Linked DNA regions of Pelagicoccus sp. SDUM812003. The protein of the gene in region 2 interacts with the protein of the main gene of each other region in a pairwise test. Links are inferred from orthologs where the notes say so. Each region holds a gene or a part of one and is shown on either strand. Other genes may lie near its edges.

Region 1 (5,585 bases), on a different replicon or contig from region 2:
CGTTCTGGACTCCCTCACGGAGCGCGAACGCCGCGTGCTTTCCCTCCGTTTCGGATTGGTCGACGGATACAGCCGCACCCTCGAGGAAGTGGGCAAACAGTTCAAGGTCACCCGTGAGCGCATTCGCCAGATCGAGGCCAAGGCCCTGCGCAAGATGCGCCACCCTACCCGTATTCGCCAGCTGCACGGCTTTTTCGAAAACGAGCAGTTCGACGGTCCCAACACCTTCCTCTCCGGTTCCGAAGAGGGAGGCGAAGCGAAAAAATAATCTCAACAGAGGGCGGCGAGCGACTCCGCTAATAGTCTTTACACTCGTTGCTCGCCGCTATTCAAAGGACATCAGATGCATACATCAAACGCAGTGCTCGCTATCATGAACATGGGATGGCCGGAAATCACGATCGTCATCGTGATCTTCATTCTGCTTTTCGGAGCAAAGAAGCTTCCCGAGCTCGCCCGTGGCGTCGGCAAATCCATCAAGGAGTTCAAGAAGGCCACCAGCAACCTCGAAGACGAGGTGCGCAGCGCGATCGACGAGGATAACTCCAAGCCGAGCACCCCGCCCGCTCAACCCAAGAAGGAAAACGCCAGCCAAGTCGAAAACAAGTAGCCTTGGACGAAGAAACGAGCCAGCAAGCCGACCTTTCATTTCGAAGGCCGGCTTTTTTTGTAGTCCGAGTTCCCCTACATCTTTACGAGAAACACCTCTTCGCGAACACGAATCTGCTTTACGAAAGATCCCAAGGCCTCTCCGCCCTGGAAACACCGAAAATCCCCCCACGCATTCAAATTTGCATTTGCTTAGCGGGCCGTTTAAACGCTTGCTTCGAAACGTCCTTTTATTGAGCATCTTAGCTATCCATGTGGCGCAAACTTCTCGGTCTCTTCTCCAACGACATCGGCATCGACTTAGGAACGGCTAACACCTTGGTCTACTCCAAAGACAAAGGCATCGTTCTGCGGGAGCCGAGCGTGGTCGCCATCCACAGCGCCACCCGTCGCGTGCTGGCCGTTGGTGACGAAGCGAAGAAGATGCTCGGGCGCACGCCAGGCAACATCACCGCCATCCGCCCCATGAAGGACGGGGTCATCGCGGACTTCGATATCACCGAAGCCATGCTGCGCTACTTCATCAAGAAAGTGCAGACCGCCAAGATCATCCCGCCCCGCGTAGTCATCGCCATCCCCTCAGGAATCACCGAAGTGGAAAAGCGAGCCGTGAAGGAATCCGCCACTCACGCCGGAGCTCGTGAAGTCATGCTTCTCGAAGAGCCCATGGCAGCGGCGATCGGCGTGGGACTGCCCGTCGAAGAGCCGGCCGCCAACATGATCGTGGACATCGGAGGAGGCACCACTGAAGTGGCCATCATTTCCCTGGCCGGCGTAGTCTACGCAAAGAGCATTCGCGTCGGGGGCGACGAGCTCGATGCCGCCATCATCAACTACATGAAACGCGCCTACAACCTTCTCATCGGCGAACGCACCGGAGAAGAAATCAAGCTGCGCATCGGATCGGCCGCTGTATTGGACGAAGAAATGACTCTGGAGGTGAAAGGTCGAGACAGCGTAGCCGGCTTGCCCAAGACCATCATGATCTCCTCGCAAGAGATTCGCGAAGCCTTGCACGACACCGTGAGCGCCATCGTGGAGGCGGTTCGCAACGCTCTCGAGCGCTGCCCTCCAGAGCTATCGGCTGACTTGGTTGACCGCGGATTCGTGCTAGCGGGAGGTGGAGCTCTGCTGCGCAACATCGATCGCCTGCTATGCGAACGCACCGGACTGCCGGTCACCATCGCCGACGATCCGCTGTCCGCTGTCGCCAATGGCACCGGAGCGGTGCTGGCGGAACTGAACGACCTGCTTCCTTACGTCACGAGCAATGCCAAGGACTAAGGTATCCAATCGTGCGCTACACCCGTAACGACTAGGCCTGCACCTTGTACAAGAAGCGACTCAGCCAGTTCAAACCACTTATCGTACTTGGCGTCGCCCTCACCGTCTGGCTGGTACTTCCTGTATTCGTAAAAGCCTTCCTCAAGGCTGGCTTCTACGAGTTTCAGGCGCCAGTGGCCGTAACCAGTTCCTACATACGCGACCTGCAGGATTTCTGGGCCGCGCGAACGAAATCCAAGAACGAGCTCTACGAGGCCGGACAAAGCCTAGCTCGACTCAACGCGGCCTACGAACTCGCCGCGTTGGAGAACTCCAGTCTGGAGAACGAAATCAAACGGCTGGAAAACCTGCTGCAACTTCCCTCGCGCCCAGATTTCCAATACGAAATAGCCCGCGTAGTGGAGCGCGATTTCAACGCTTGGTGGCAGCGCATCACCATTCGAAAGGGACGAGACTACGGCATACCGGTAGGAGCCCCGGTCGTTTTCATTGGCGGCGTCGTGGGCCGAGTGCGCGAGGTGCACGCCTACACTTCGGTGGTCGATCTGATCAGCAATCCCCATTTGCGCCTCGCGGTTGTGATCGAGGGTGACAATCGCCCCCTCAGCTACCGCGGCGGAGGAGCCCAGAGCTTCGCTCAACCGATCGGAATCGCGCAGTACGTCCCAGTGGATATCCAGATCGAGGATACAAGCAATCTACCAAAACTCATCACCTCCGGCATGGGCGGCGTCTACCCCGCCGGGTTGCGCGTCGGGGAGATCCGGCGACTCCGACCAGGAGCAGGCGGCATGTTCTACGACGGCGACGTGCAGCTCGATCCCCGCCTCACTTCGCTCACCGAAGTCGCGGTGATGATACAGATCCCGCCCGAGCAATGATATCGTTTTCCAATCATCGCTGGCTGATCGTGACGGTTGTGCACTACATAACCCTCTTCTTCCTCTCTCAGCTCAACTACTACCTGGCGCCGGTGGGCATTCAGTTGATCGCGCTCGGCATGCTCATCTCCTTCAGCGCCTTCGAACTCAATTTCCAGCATGGCTTTCTTTCGCTGGTGCCGATCGCATTCTACCTCGACAGCAAGATGCCCCTGCCCTTCGGCTTCGTTTTCATCCTCACCATCAGCCTCTTCACCATAACGCACGTCGCTCGATCGCGCGTACGGCGCGAGGTCAACGCGTCCGCTCTGATCACCTCTCTCGCCCTCAACCTGGTCGTGTTCGGCGCCTATACCGTGGGAACCGCCAGATACCTCAGTCTGGAGGGCCTTCATTTCGGCCCATTCGCCTTGAACATTTTCGCAAGCGCCTTGGTCATAGCCATACTGAACAGGCTCTTCTTCCAGGTTCAGACCGGCACCCTCGCCATCTTCGGAATCAACCTTGCAGAAGAGCAAAGAGCGGCTCGATGAACTCCGAAGAAAAGATGAAATACCAAGGACGGCTGCTGCTGTTCTATGGTCTTCTCGCCCTGATGATCAGCACCTTGCTAGCCGGCGTGGGGTATCGGCAGCTCATCGAGACCGCTGAGTATTCCGAGCAAGTGAAGGTCCAGAATCATCGTAGAATCATCACTCCGGCCCCACGCGGAAACATATACGATCGCGAAGGAAAGCTGCTCGTGGGCAACAAACCGAAGTTTTCCGCCGTGGTCTACCTCTCCGATGCCGGCGTGCGGTCCGCCTTTCGCCGCGAGTATCGGACTCTGGTTCGCGACTACCGAGAGCGAAAAGAGAAGTTCAAAACCGATTTCCTGCAGAAGAAAGCCCGAGCAAACGTCATCCAAACCTACCTGGACGACGTCAATCGAATGCTGGCGCGGGAGGAGGAGGTCAATGTGGAGAAGGTCTCCGCCCACCTGAACTACAATCCGCTGCTGCCCTTCCCCATCATTTCGGACCTCACGCGCGAGGAGTTCGCCATCCTTCTGGAGTCTCTCCCCATCGAATCGCCCGTGCAGGTCTACGTCTCCAACCAGCGCCATTACCCCTACGAATCGACCGCTTCGCATACCCTCGGCTACGTGTCCTCCACCGTGCTGACCGCCGACGAAGGCATGCCCGGCGAGGAGTTGACCACCTTTTCCGAGAAAGGCACCTTCGGACGCTCAGGCGTGGAACTGCAGTATGACGAAACTCTGCAGGGAGAAATGGGGCTGGAGATTTGGGTCGTCGATCCACTAGGATTTCAGGTCGAGAGCATCCAAAAGACCTACCCCACCAAGGGCTCGGACATCCAGCTTTCCCTCGATATCGATATTCAACGAGCCGCCGAAGAAGCGTTTAAGTACCCCGACCGCGCCAGTGGAACGTGGAAGGAAAACGTCGGAGCCGCAGTGATGCTCGACGTGCACACGCTCGAGGTCCTGGCCATGGTGAGCAAGCCGGACTACGACCTAAACGATACAATGCCTTTCATCAGCACCGAGATCTACGAGAAGATGAAGGAAAACAGCGGCTTGCAAAACCGAGCGCTTCAAGGGCTTTATCCACCTGGCTCCCCTTTCAAGCTGGTCACCTCGATCGCGGCTCTCAAGGCCAACACCATAACCGGCGAAACCGAACACTTCTGCCCCGGCTACTACCAGTTTCCCACCGGGGCCAAGCAGTACTGCTGGAAACGCACCGGACATCAGGAACACATTCTTTGGGAAGCCATTCGCGACAGCTGCAACGTCTATTTCTACCTCACAGGTCTAGAGACAGGGGTCGATATCATCAGCCGCGAGGCGATCTACATGGGACTGGGCGATCCCACCGGCATCGACCTTCCACACGAGACTCAAAGCATGATTATTCCCACCAAGGAGTGGAAGAAGCGGCGCTTCAACCAATCTTGGTATCCAGGCGACGCCACCAACCTGGCCATCGGCCAGGGCTACACCCGCGTCACTCCGCTGCAAATGGCGGTGTTCGTATCCAGTATCGCGCGACGCGAAGTAGTGACGCGCCCCAGCATCCTGAAACTCACGCCGCAAGAAGCAAACAACCGCCCGCCTCCCAAGCCACTAGGCCTCACCGACGAGCAGTATCGGATCATACTCGACGGCATGATCGGCTCGGCCGAGCAAGGAAGCAGCCAGCGCATCCAGGTCGAGGGACTTTCTACTGCCGCCAAGACCGGTACCGCCGAAGTCGCCAAAGAAGGCGGCAAGATCGAGCTGGCCTGGATCGTGGGCTTCGCTCCGGTGGAGAACCCGCAAGTCGCCCTAGCGGTGATCATCGAAGGGCAGGACCTGAACCGCGACTTCTTTGGCGGCGTGCACGCTGCCCCAATCGCACGGGCCATGCTGAAAGCCTACGTCGACAAGAACCCGCACCTCCTGACGCCGGAGCCTGCAGCTAGCGAAGTCGGCGCGCAGCCTTGAAGACGAGACGCGGATTCGGCCACATCTCCTTGGCTCCAAACCTCAAGCGCTGCAGATCGTAAATAACCTTTCGGGCGAAATCGCTTTGGGCGCCAGCAAGCTCGATTCGCGAAAGCAGCTTTCCCGCCTTGCGCCTGATCGGGTCGCCACGGCGGAAAGGAGCCAGCACGAGCTCGCGAAGATTGAGAGCCATGTTTCTTTGTATCACAAACGCGGCTACAAGTAGGCTAGCGAGGAAACACATGTAGAGGATGCGCCAAACGCTCCAAGGAGCGGTCGCCCACAAGTACAGGTACTCGCCCACCTTCACTGCCCAGTTCTCC
Region 2 (8,308 bases):
CGAAGGCCTAGCGCTCCTCGAGACGCTCGGTGGAGCGAATGCTCTCCAAGGTCCGCGCTAGGAGGCGGATCTCGATTGGCTTGGTCAAGTAGCCATCCATCTCCCGCTCTAGGCGGTCGATGGTCTGCCGCTGCAGAGTATGCGCGGTGAGGGCGATGATAGGCGTGCGGCCCAGACCGTCCTCCTTTCGGCGAATCGCTCGGGTAGCTTCCCATCCATCCATATGCGGCATTTGCAGATCCATGAGCACCACGTCGAAGCGGCCAACCTCGTAGCGCTCCACCGCTTCCACCCCGTCGGCAGCCCGCTCCGTCTCGATGCCGAGCTTTTCCAAAATGGCGCAGCAGGTCTTCAAGTTGATTTGGTTATCGTCCACCACCAAGACCTTTCGCACCGAGGGAATGCGACGCTCCTCCGAAGAGAGGTTTCGAGAAAACGCCGATTCCGATTCCGACTGAGCGCTATCCTCACCTCTCCTCGAATCAAGGGCAAGCGGTAGGGCCACGCTGAATACGGAGCCTTCCCCAAGGCTGCTTTCCACGAAAATGTCGCCGCTCATCAAGCGAGCGAGCTTTCGCGAAATCGCCAACCCAAGCCCAGTGCCATCAAACTTGCGCGAGTGCGAACTATCCCCTTGGGTGAAGGTTTCGAAGATCTCCTCGTAGCGCGTCTTTTCGATGCCGATGCCGGTGTCGCGCACCTCGATCACCAGCAACTCTCCATTCTCCGTTCGTATCGAACTCGCGGTGACATAAACCCCGCCTTTCGAAGTGAACTTGACTGCGTTTCCCACGAGGTTGAACAAGATCTGCCTCAGGCGGGCTTCGTCGCCTATGAAGTGGATCGGGCAGCTCGGATCGATGACGGCGCTGAATTCGATGCCCTTGCGCCGAGCCAGGAAATCGAAAAAACCTACCGTCGTGTTGAACAAGCTCTGCAGGTTCATGGGAACCGGCTCCAGCTCAATCTTGCCTGCCTCGATCTTCGAGAGATCGAGCACGTCGTTTACCAGCGTGAGCATGGACTCGGATGACTGCAGAATCACGTCGAACACCTCCTCCTGCTCCGGGTCGAGCTCTCCCAGCTTGGCCACTTGAGCCATGCCCATGATGCCATTGAGCGGAGTGCGAAACTCGTGGCTCATCACCGCGAGAAACTCGCTCTTGGCGGCGCTCGCCGCCCGCGCCGCTTCGCGTGAGCGCCTCAGCTTGATCGACATGACAAGCAAGGCCGCCAAAGCGACGAACAACACCCCTATCGCGACGCTCTGACCAAGGGTGCGTCGCTCGAGCTGGTGCACCAGGAAGTAGGAGCTGATCTCGTTTTCCGGATCCAGAAAGTACCTGAAATAGGTCTCGTGCACGAAGCCCTCCTTCACCAAGTCGCCGATCTCCTCTCTGATCAGATCGGCGGCGGCCATGGCAGCTGGGCTCTGGTAGCTGGCCGCGATGCCGCAGGTGATGGTCTCGTCGTGGAAATAGTAGAACTGGAACGCTTCGCCCTTGCCGAACTCATCGATCGCCGCCTTGAAATCGATGGAGTTGGTTTTGGTGCTCCAAAGAAACGCGGCTGAGCTTGCGCCGCTGAAGACGGCATCGATGGCTTGTTCGTGACTCGGCAGCGGCATCAAGTCCACGCCGGGCAGGAGCTTGGCCGCCAGAGTGATGCCTGGCTCGCGATCGTAATACGCGACCTGTTTGCCTTTCAGTTCCCGAGGATCCCGCAGGGAGCGTTCTCCTAGGTAGAGCAGCCCGAGGGCGTTTTCGTAGATCGGCTTGGTGATGTAGAAATCGTCCCGTCGATGCGGCAGGTCGGTCACGATCGGCCACATGTCCACGTCACCTCTCGGCAAGTGCACATCGGGAGCTAGCGGGCTGTAAACCCACTCGAGCTCGATGCCAAGACGGCGAGCCGCTTCCGCGACGATGTCCAGTCCCACCCCTCCCAGCGACCCGTCGGACGCGATGATCTGATAGGGAGGCGACTGCTGATAGCCAATGCGAATGGGCTGGGACCTAGCCAAATCGAGAGCCCGCCCCACGGCGAGGTACCAATACGCCCAAGCGAAAAGCGCCAGCAGAAACGCTGCAAGCGTCAGCAAAACGATCTTGGATTTCTTCGCATCCAAAACGCTTCTCTTCGCCACGCGTGAAGAAGTGGGCGTCATTTCAGGAATCCTAGCAAATAAGGGCGTACACGAAAGGGGTCAGGATAGGATGAACTAAGCTAAGAACCCGATTTTAGCAAACATCAGGTTCGCGAGCGGCATTGAGGTTTTGGCAAGCGCGTCGAAAGGCCTCCCTCCAGCGGATCCCGAAAACGACTGATCACGCCTATAGGGCGATCTTCACGCCACGGCGCAAAAAGGTCGGCGAATCCAAGTCCTGCCCTTCGAAAAGCGTGCCACTGGTGTTTTCGAACTCCCCCTTTGGATCGCCTTCGGAAAACGAGAACTCGTGCTGCTCCGCCTTGGTCGGACGGGCGTGCGTTTCCGGTTTTCCCTTCCGTCCCGAAGCCGATTCGCCCTTGCTGTCCTCCTTGGCGGAGCTCGCCGCGGGAGACAGCTTCTTCTCGGCGAACTCCTTCGAGGAGCGAGGGCGCCGCACGACCCGGGTCAAAGAGATGCTCGACACCTCGCTCGTTCCCAGCACGCAAATCTCCAAGGAGTCGCCCCGATCCTCGTCCACCACCGCGCCAAAGGTCACATTCGCATCGCCTCCAAACGCATCCGTCACCGATTCCAGAATCTTTTGCGTATCAGCGATTCCCATACGCGGACCGCCAACGATGTTTACCAGGAGATTGTCCGCCAGCTTCGAGAACTCAGGAGTGTGCAGCAAGGGACAAAGCTTGAGATCCGCCACCGCGTCCTCCGCGGCGTTTTCTCCACTTCCCTGCCCGATCCCAAACAGCGTCTTGCCAGCCTTGCGGGAAAACGCCTGGCGCAGCTGCGAAAAGTCGATGTTGATCAGGCCGGTGCGGTTGATCATGAACCAGACCGATTTGATAGCCTTTTCGATCCAGGCATCGGCCTTGGAGAAGGCGTCCAGCAACGAAGCGTCCTGGTCGGACTCCTGGATCAGCAAGTCGTTGGGCAGCGGCACCACCGCATTGCAGCAGTCGCGCAGCTTGATCAAGCCCTCCTGGGCCACGTTCGCTCGGGTGGAGCGCTCGATGGCGAAGGGCAACGCCACGAAGGCGATCACCACCGCGCCTTGTCGCAGCGCCTGTTCGGCGATCACCGGAGCGGCTCCGGTGCCGGTTCCGCCGCCTAGACCAGCGGCCAGAAACAGCAGATCCACGCCTGCCACCAGATCGTCGATGGCATCGATATCCTTGAGCGCGGCCTCGCGGCCCACCTCCACATCGCTCCCAGTCCCCAAGCCACCCGTAATCGATTTTCCGATACAGAGCTTTTCCGCGACCGGCGATCCCGCAAGGGCCTGCTGATCGGTGTTCACCACCGCTAGGTCGACTCCGGGAAAATCCGAGAGCATCAAGCGATCCACGATGTTGGAGCCGGCGCCACCGACCCCGATGACCTTCATGCGAATCGTTCCCTCCTCCGAATCCTCCATTCTCTCCTGATCGCTCATAATGCTATGCTAGGCCTTTTGGAACAAGGACTTCAGCCGATTGAAGATTCCGCTCTGCCGATGGGTCTGGTAGGACTTTTCGCTCTGGTACTGCAATCCGTAGCGCAGCAAGCCCAGAGCGGTGCTGTATTGAGACTCCTTGAGCTCGCCCGATGCCATGGACGCATTGTCTCCGATATGGACCGGGATGCCATAGACGTTTTCGGCGCAAGCCGCGATCTTCGCTAGCTTGGAGGTGCCGCCCGCTAGAATGACGCCGCCGCTAAGCTTTTCCGGAACGAAATGAGCGCCCAGCTTCTTGCGAACCACCTCGAAGAGTTCGGTGACGCGCAGCTCGATGATCTTCTCGATGCTCCAGATCGGAATGGGACGATCGCCAATCTCGAAGTCGTTGTTCAGCCACACCTTCTCGTTCTTGTCGCGATGCTCCAAAACCGCGGACCCATAGCGCAGCTTGAGGCTTTCCGCCTGCTTCAGCCGCATGCGAAGCCCGATGCTCAAGTCGTTCGAGATGTGGTCGCCGCCGATCGGCAAACACCCCGCCTTCATGCAGCGACCGTTCCAGAACAAGGCGTAGTCGGTGGTGCCACGGCCGATGTCGATGATCAAGGTCCCGTTGTTCTTCTGCTCTTCCGTAGCCACCGCGGCGCTGGTGGCGAGCCCGGAAAGCACGATGTCGTCCACATGCAGATTGAAGCCGTTGATGATATGGATGGAATCGCTGATCTTGCGCGAGTCGCCGTGGATGGTCCAGTAGCTGACCTCCAAGTGCTCGCCTTCCATGCCAATGGGCGAAGCTACCGCCCGCCCGTCCAGCTTGTACGGACGGCGCAGATGATGGATCACAGTACGGTTTTCCGGCAGCTCGCGCCCTTGAGCGAGGGCGGAGGCCCGTTCGATATCCTCGGAGCGCACGCGTCCGTCCTCGGCGGTGATGTTGACCGAGGCCTCGCTGGGAAAACCTTCGATGTGGCCTCCAGTCTGAGCCAGATAGACTCCGTCTATCTGCACGCCCGCTTGCTGTTCGGCCGCGAGAATGGCCGCGTGAACGCAGTCGCTCGCCTCATGGAAATCGACGATCTCCCCTTTGACCAAGCCCTTGCTGGAGGACTGTCCAAGACCGATCACGTTGAGCTTGCTGCCCTCGACGATCTCGCCCAGGAGCACGGTCACCTTGCTCGTTCCAATGTCTACGCCTGCAATTACTTTGGTTCTGTACACGTGGCCCGCTCTCGTACCGCTTCGTTCGCTCAGGACGGAATAATCCTACAACGATCTAACTGGGACTTGGTCGCCCAATGTCAAATCGACATGATCGATGATTCCCGTCCGAGCGCTTCGATAGTGATCCAAAATGTAGTCCAGCTTTCCAAGCTGATCGCGAAAGTCCTGCCGCGTGTCGAAAACGACCTCCTTGGCCGCTTTGCCGCGAGCGATCAATCGGTCCTGCTTCTCCAAGGACACGATGCGCCAGCGCTTGTAGATGTGCGGCGCGATGGCCCGGGCCTCCTGCAGCAAGCTCGCCAGCGGAGCGATGTTCTCGATGCGCGAAAAGGCCGAGCCCTCTCGACGCAAGGCCACCCCATCCAGAAACGGCAGCGAGTTAACAAGCGACTTGTCCATGCGCTCGGCTTCGAAAACATGGCCGGACTCGTCCACAAACAGCAGCATGCGCTCGCCGTTCGCCCGCTGGGCCAGCAGCCGGGCGATGGGCTGGCGCTCCTTTACGGTCACGATCAAGGTGTCGGGAAACAAGCGCTCCACTTCCGCGTTCTCGATCTGACCGACCGACTCCAGCTTCGCCTTCAAAGCCGACAGATCGACGCTGAGCAGATTCTCGTTTTCCGGAATCTCCAAGCGTTCGGTCAGCCAATCGCGCTCGAGCGAACCGTCGGTTTCGATGGCGATGGAACGGATGGGCAAGGACTCACCCGCCTTGGTCAGCAATTCCGGACCGGCTTCCACGAAGGAGGCCAGCTGTAGCGCCGCTACCACTACGCCTACGATGGAGACCAGCAGGCCGAAGGTCTTCAGACGCCCGATCCAAATGCGCCGCTCCGACGCGGAACTCATCGCCTTCGGCTTTACGCTTTGGTTGATGTCCTTCCATGAATGAGCGTGACCCTTTTGGCGGCGGCTCGAGGCTGTGGGATTGCGGGCGGCCATATTAGCAAATTGAATACTTCAGCTTATACCTTAAGATTGCCGGTTCGACAAGCTTTTGAAGCAGTTCTTCGAAATTGTATCCACATCCTGCTGCCGACATCGGTAGGAGGCTCGTTTCCTTCAAGCCCGGCAGGGTATTTATCTCCAGAAAATAGAGGTTTTCATGCTCGTCGATCATAATGTCGATACGAGCGTAGTCGCGACAGCCACACGCTTCGAAAGCAATTGTAGCCAAATTCCGGATGCGCTCGGCGAGCTTCTCGTTCAACGGAGCCGGGGCGATGTATTCGGTCAACCCCTTGGTGTACTTACTCTCGTAGTCGAAACGCCCAGTGCGGGGACGGATCTCCACGATATCCAGGGGCTTTCCGTGTAAAATGCCGATCGTGGTCTCACGTCCTTGAATACGCGGCTCGATGAGCCATTTGCCTTCCTCCACACTTTCCAGAGCGGCCGCGATTTCCGTTTCGCCCTGAGCGAAGACCAATCCCACGCTGCTGCCTTGGGCCACCGGCTTTAGCACGATGGATGGGCCAAGCTCGCCGAGCACCCTCTCGACCGTTGGTTTCTGCGGCAGCTCGAAAACGATTTCATCCGCAACCGGCACTCCCGCTTCCTTCATCACGCGCTTGGTTTCGGCCTTGTCGAAGGTCAATGCGCTGGAGGCGACATCGCAGCCGGCATACACCACTCCGGCATCTTCGAGCAGCTGCTGCATGCTTCCATCTTCGCCGAAGGATCCATGCAAGGTGGAGAAGACCACATGCCGCTTAGGGTCGAGCCCTTCGGGCAGGGATTCGCGATCCTTGACGTCGAACCGATCGACCTCGAAATTCGCCTCCAATGCGGCGGCTGCGGCCAGCCCCGACCCCAGCGAAACGTCACGTTCCTTCGAAATGCCGCCGTACAAAACGGCGATGCGTGGCGTATCCATCATTACAAGACCTCCTCCCATGACCGACCGAACAACTGCGCTTCGGGATGCAGGTCAACGCCCTTTCGCTCCTTCGCGACCTTGCGGATCATTTTTACCAATTCGATAACATCCGCGCTGGTGGCTCCACCACGGTTGACAATGAAATTTCCATGCACGCCGCTGACCTCGGCCCCTCCGACCATAGCTCCCTTTAGACCGAGTTCATCGATCAAGCGTCCCGCGGAATCGCCATCCGGATTTTTGAATATGCATCCGGCGCTCGGCTCGCGCGGCTGGGATTCCTTTCGCTTGCTCTGATAGGTGTCTATCGTCCGTCGAATGCTCTCCTGTTCGACCTTTTCCGGTTTGGCCTCGAAGACCGCTTCGATAGCGACCGCGTCGATCAGCTCTCGACAGTAGCGGTATCCAAATTCCAACTCCTCACGCGTGGCTTCCACCACCTCGCCATCCATGGTCAGATAACGGATCGATCTCACCACGTCGAACACCCAGCCTCCCATGGCTCCAGCGTTCATGCGCAAAACCCCGCCCACGCAACCGGGGATGCCTTCCAAAAACTCGAACCCTTGCAAGCCGATACGCGCCGCTTGCCCGCAGAGCACCTTGATCCTCAGTCCGGCCCCGACGCGTACTCGCCCATCGCCTAGGGGCTCGAATCGACTCCAAACGGGATGGCTCAAACGTATCACCAGACCGGAGACACCTTCGTCAGGAACCACCAGATTGGATCCGCGACCAAGCATGCGGACCTGCTTCCCAGAAGCGTGAGCGGCCGACAATACCGCCCGCAGCTGGCTCAGCGTTTCCGGTTCGAAATAAAGCTCCGCCGCTCCCCCGACCCGCATGGTGGTCTTATTCGCCAATGGCTCCTGACTCCGGATCTCGGAGCTGAAGTTGGAACGCGCAGCCAACGCGGCAAAAACCTCTCCCCACTCGCCATCCTTGGCCTTCAGCTTCGACGCGTACGCCCCAGCCAACCGATCGCCCGCGCCCGCGCCCAAAAAGATGATACGCGACGGAGTATCATCGCTCTGGCTATCGAGCAGCGTCCAGAGCTCCTCTGGCGACTTCGCTAGAACGACTTCCGATCGTCTGGTCCGACAACAGGCTAGCAAGTCTTCCGCCCTGCCCCCATCTACCGGTTCCTCGCTGGCAGCATAAACGTCCAGTAGAATAAGTCGTTCGCATTCCGCTAGACTGCGAGCGAATGCCTCCTTGAGTATCCGAGTTCGCGAATAGCGATGCGGCTGAAAAACCACCACGTTTCGCCAGCCTTCCTTCTTTCCAAACTGCTCCAGCACCGCTTCGAGCTCGCGCGGATGATGGGCATAGTCTTCGAAGACCTGAGACCTCGGGCTGTTGTAGCGGCACCGCTGCCGGCGCTTGATGGGACGAAACTCGAACACCTGGCCGCTCGCCACCTTGGCTCCTGCGGCCCGCGACGCCAGCAGAGCGAAGCCAGCGTCGACCTGGTTCATTTCACCGAGTCGATCGATCGTCATGTTCAAGAGCTCGTCGTCGCCTTTCAAATCGATCGAACTCCATCCAGGGCCCGCCCCACGACCGGCCAGCTGGTAATCGCCATCCGCCCCGAAAGTCACCAGACTGG

What was found. The genes of interacting proteins can lie anywhere in the genome.
Region 1: the proteins of ftsA (region 2) and QEH54_RS09725 interact in binary tests that used the Escherichia coli proteins (3 or more experiments, as listed by UniProt). The link is inferred for Pelagicoccus sp. SDUM812003 from one-to-one orthologs.

Annotation. Positions count from the first base shown.
Region 1 is NZ_JARXHY010000005.1:316,676-322,260, forward strand. What follows is about bases 1-2,877. They hold QEH54_RS09725 (rod shape-determining protein), read left to right. Parts: upstream 1-861; coding sequence 862-1,893; downstream 1,894-2,877. Other genes in these bases: rpoD (RNA polymerase sigma factor RpoD), read left to right, coding at 1-268; QEH54_RS09720 (twin-arginine translocase TatA/TatE family subunit), read left to right, coding at 344-610; mreC (rod shape-determining protein MreC), read left to right, coding at 1,938-2,774; QEH54_RS09735 (hypothetical protein), read left to right, coding at 2,771-2,877. Also shown: more of QEH54_RS09735, read left to right, coding at 2,878-3,307; QEH54_RS09740 (penicillin-binding transpeptidase domain-containing protein), read left to right, coding at 3,304-5,262; QEH54_RS09745 (transglutaminaseTgpA domain-containing protein), read right to left, coding at 5,237-5,585. UniProt on the Escherichia coli protein: Forms membrane-associated dynamic filaments that are essential for cell shape determination. Acts by regulating cell wall synthesis and cell elongation, and thus cell shape.
Region 2 is NZ_JARXHY010000011.1:127,749-136,056, reverse strand. What follows is about bases 2,712-5,602. They hold ftsA (cell division protein FtsA), read right to left. Parts: upstream 4,818-5,602; coding sequence 3,606-4,817; downstream 2,712-3,605. Other genes in these bases: QEH54_RS15400 (FtsQ-type POTRA domain-containing protein), read right to left, coding at 4,863-5,602; QEH54_RS15410 (cell division protein FtsZ), read right to left, coding at 2,712-3,596. Outside these bases: QEH54_RS15415 (ATP-binding protein), read right to left, coding at 8-2,167; more of QEH54_RS15410, read right to left, coding at 2,334-2,711; more of QEH54_RS15400, read right to left, coding at 5,603-5,669; QEH54_RS15395 (D-alanine--D-alanine ligase), read right to left, coding at 5,764-6,699; murB (UDP-N-acetylmuramate dehydrogenase), read right to left, coding at 6,699-8,308. UniProt on the Escherichia coli protein: Essential cell division protein that assists in the assembly of the Z ring. May serve as the principal membrane anchor for the Z ring.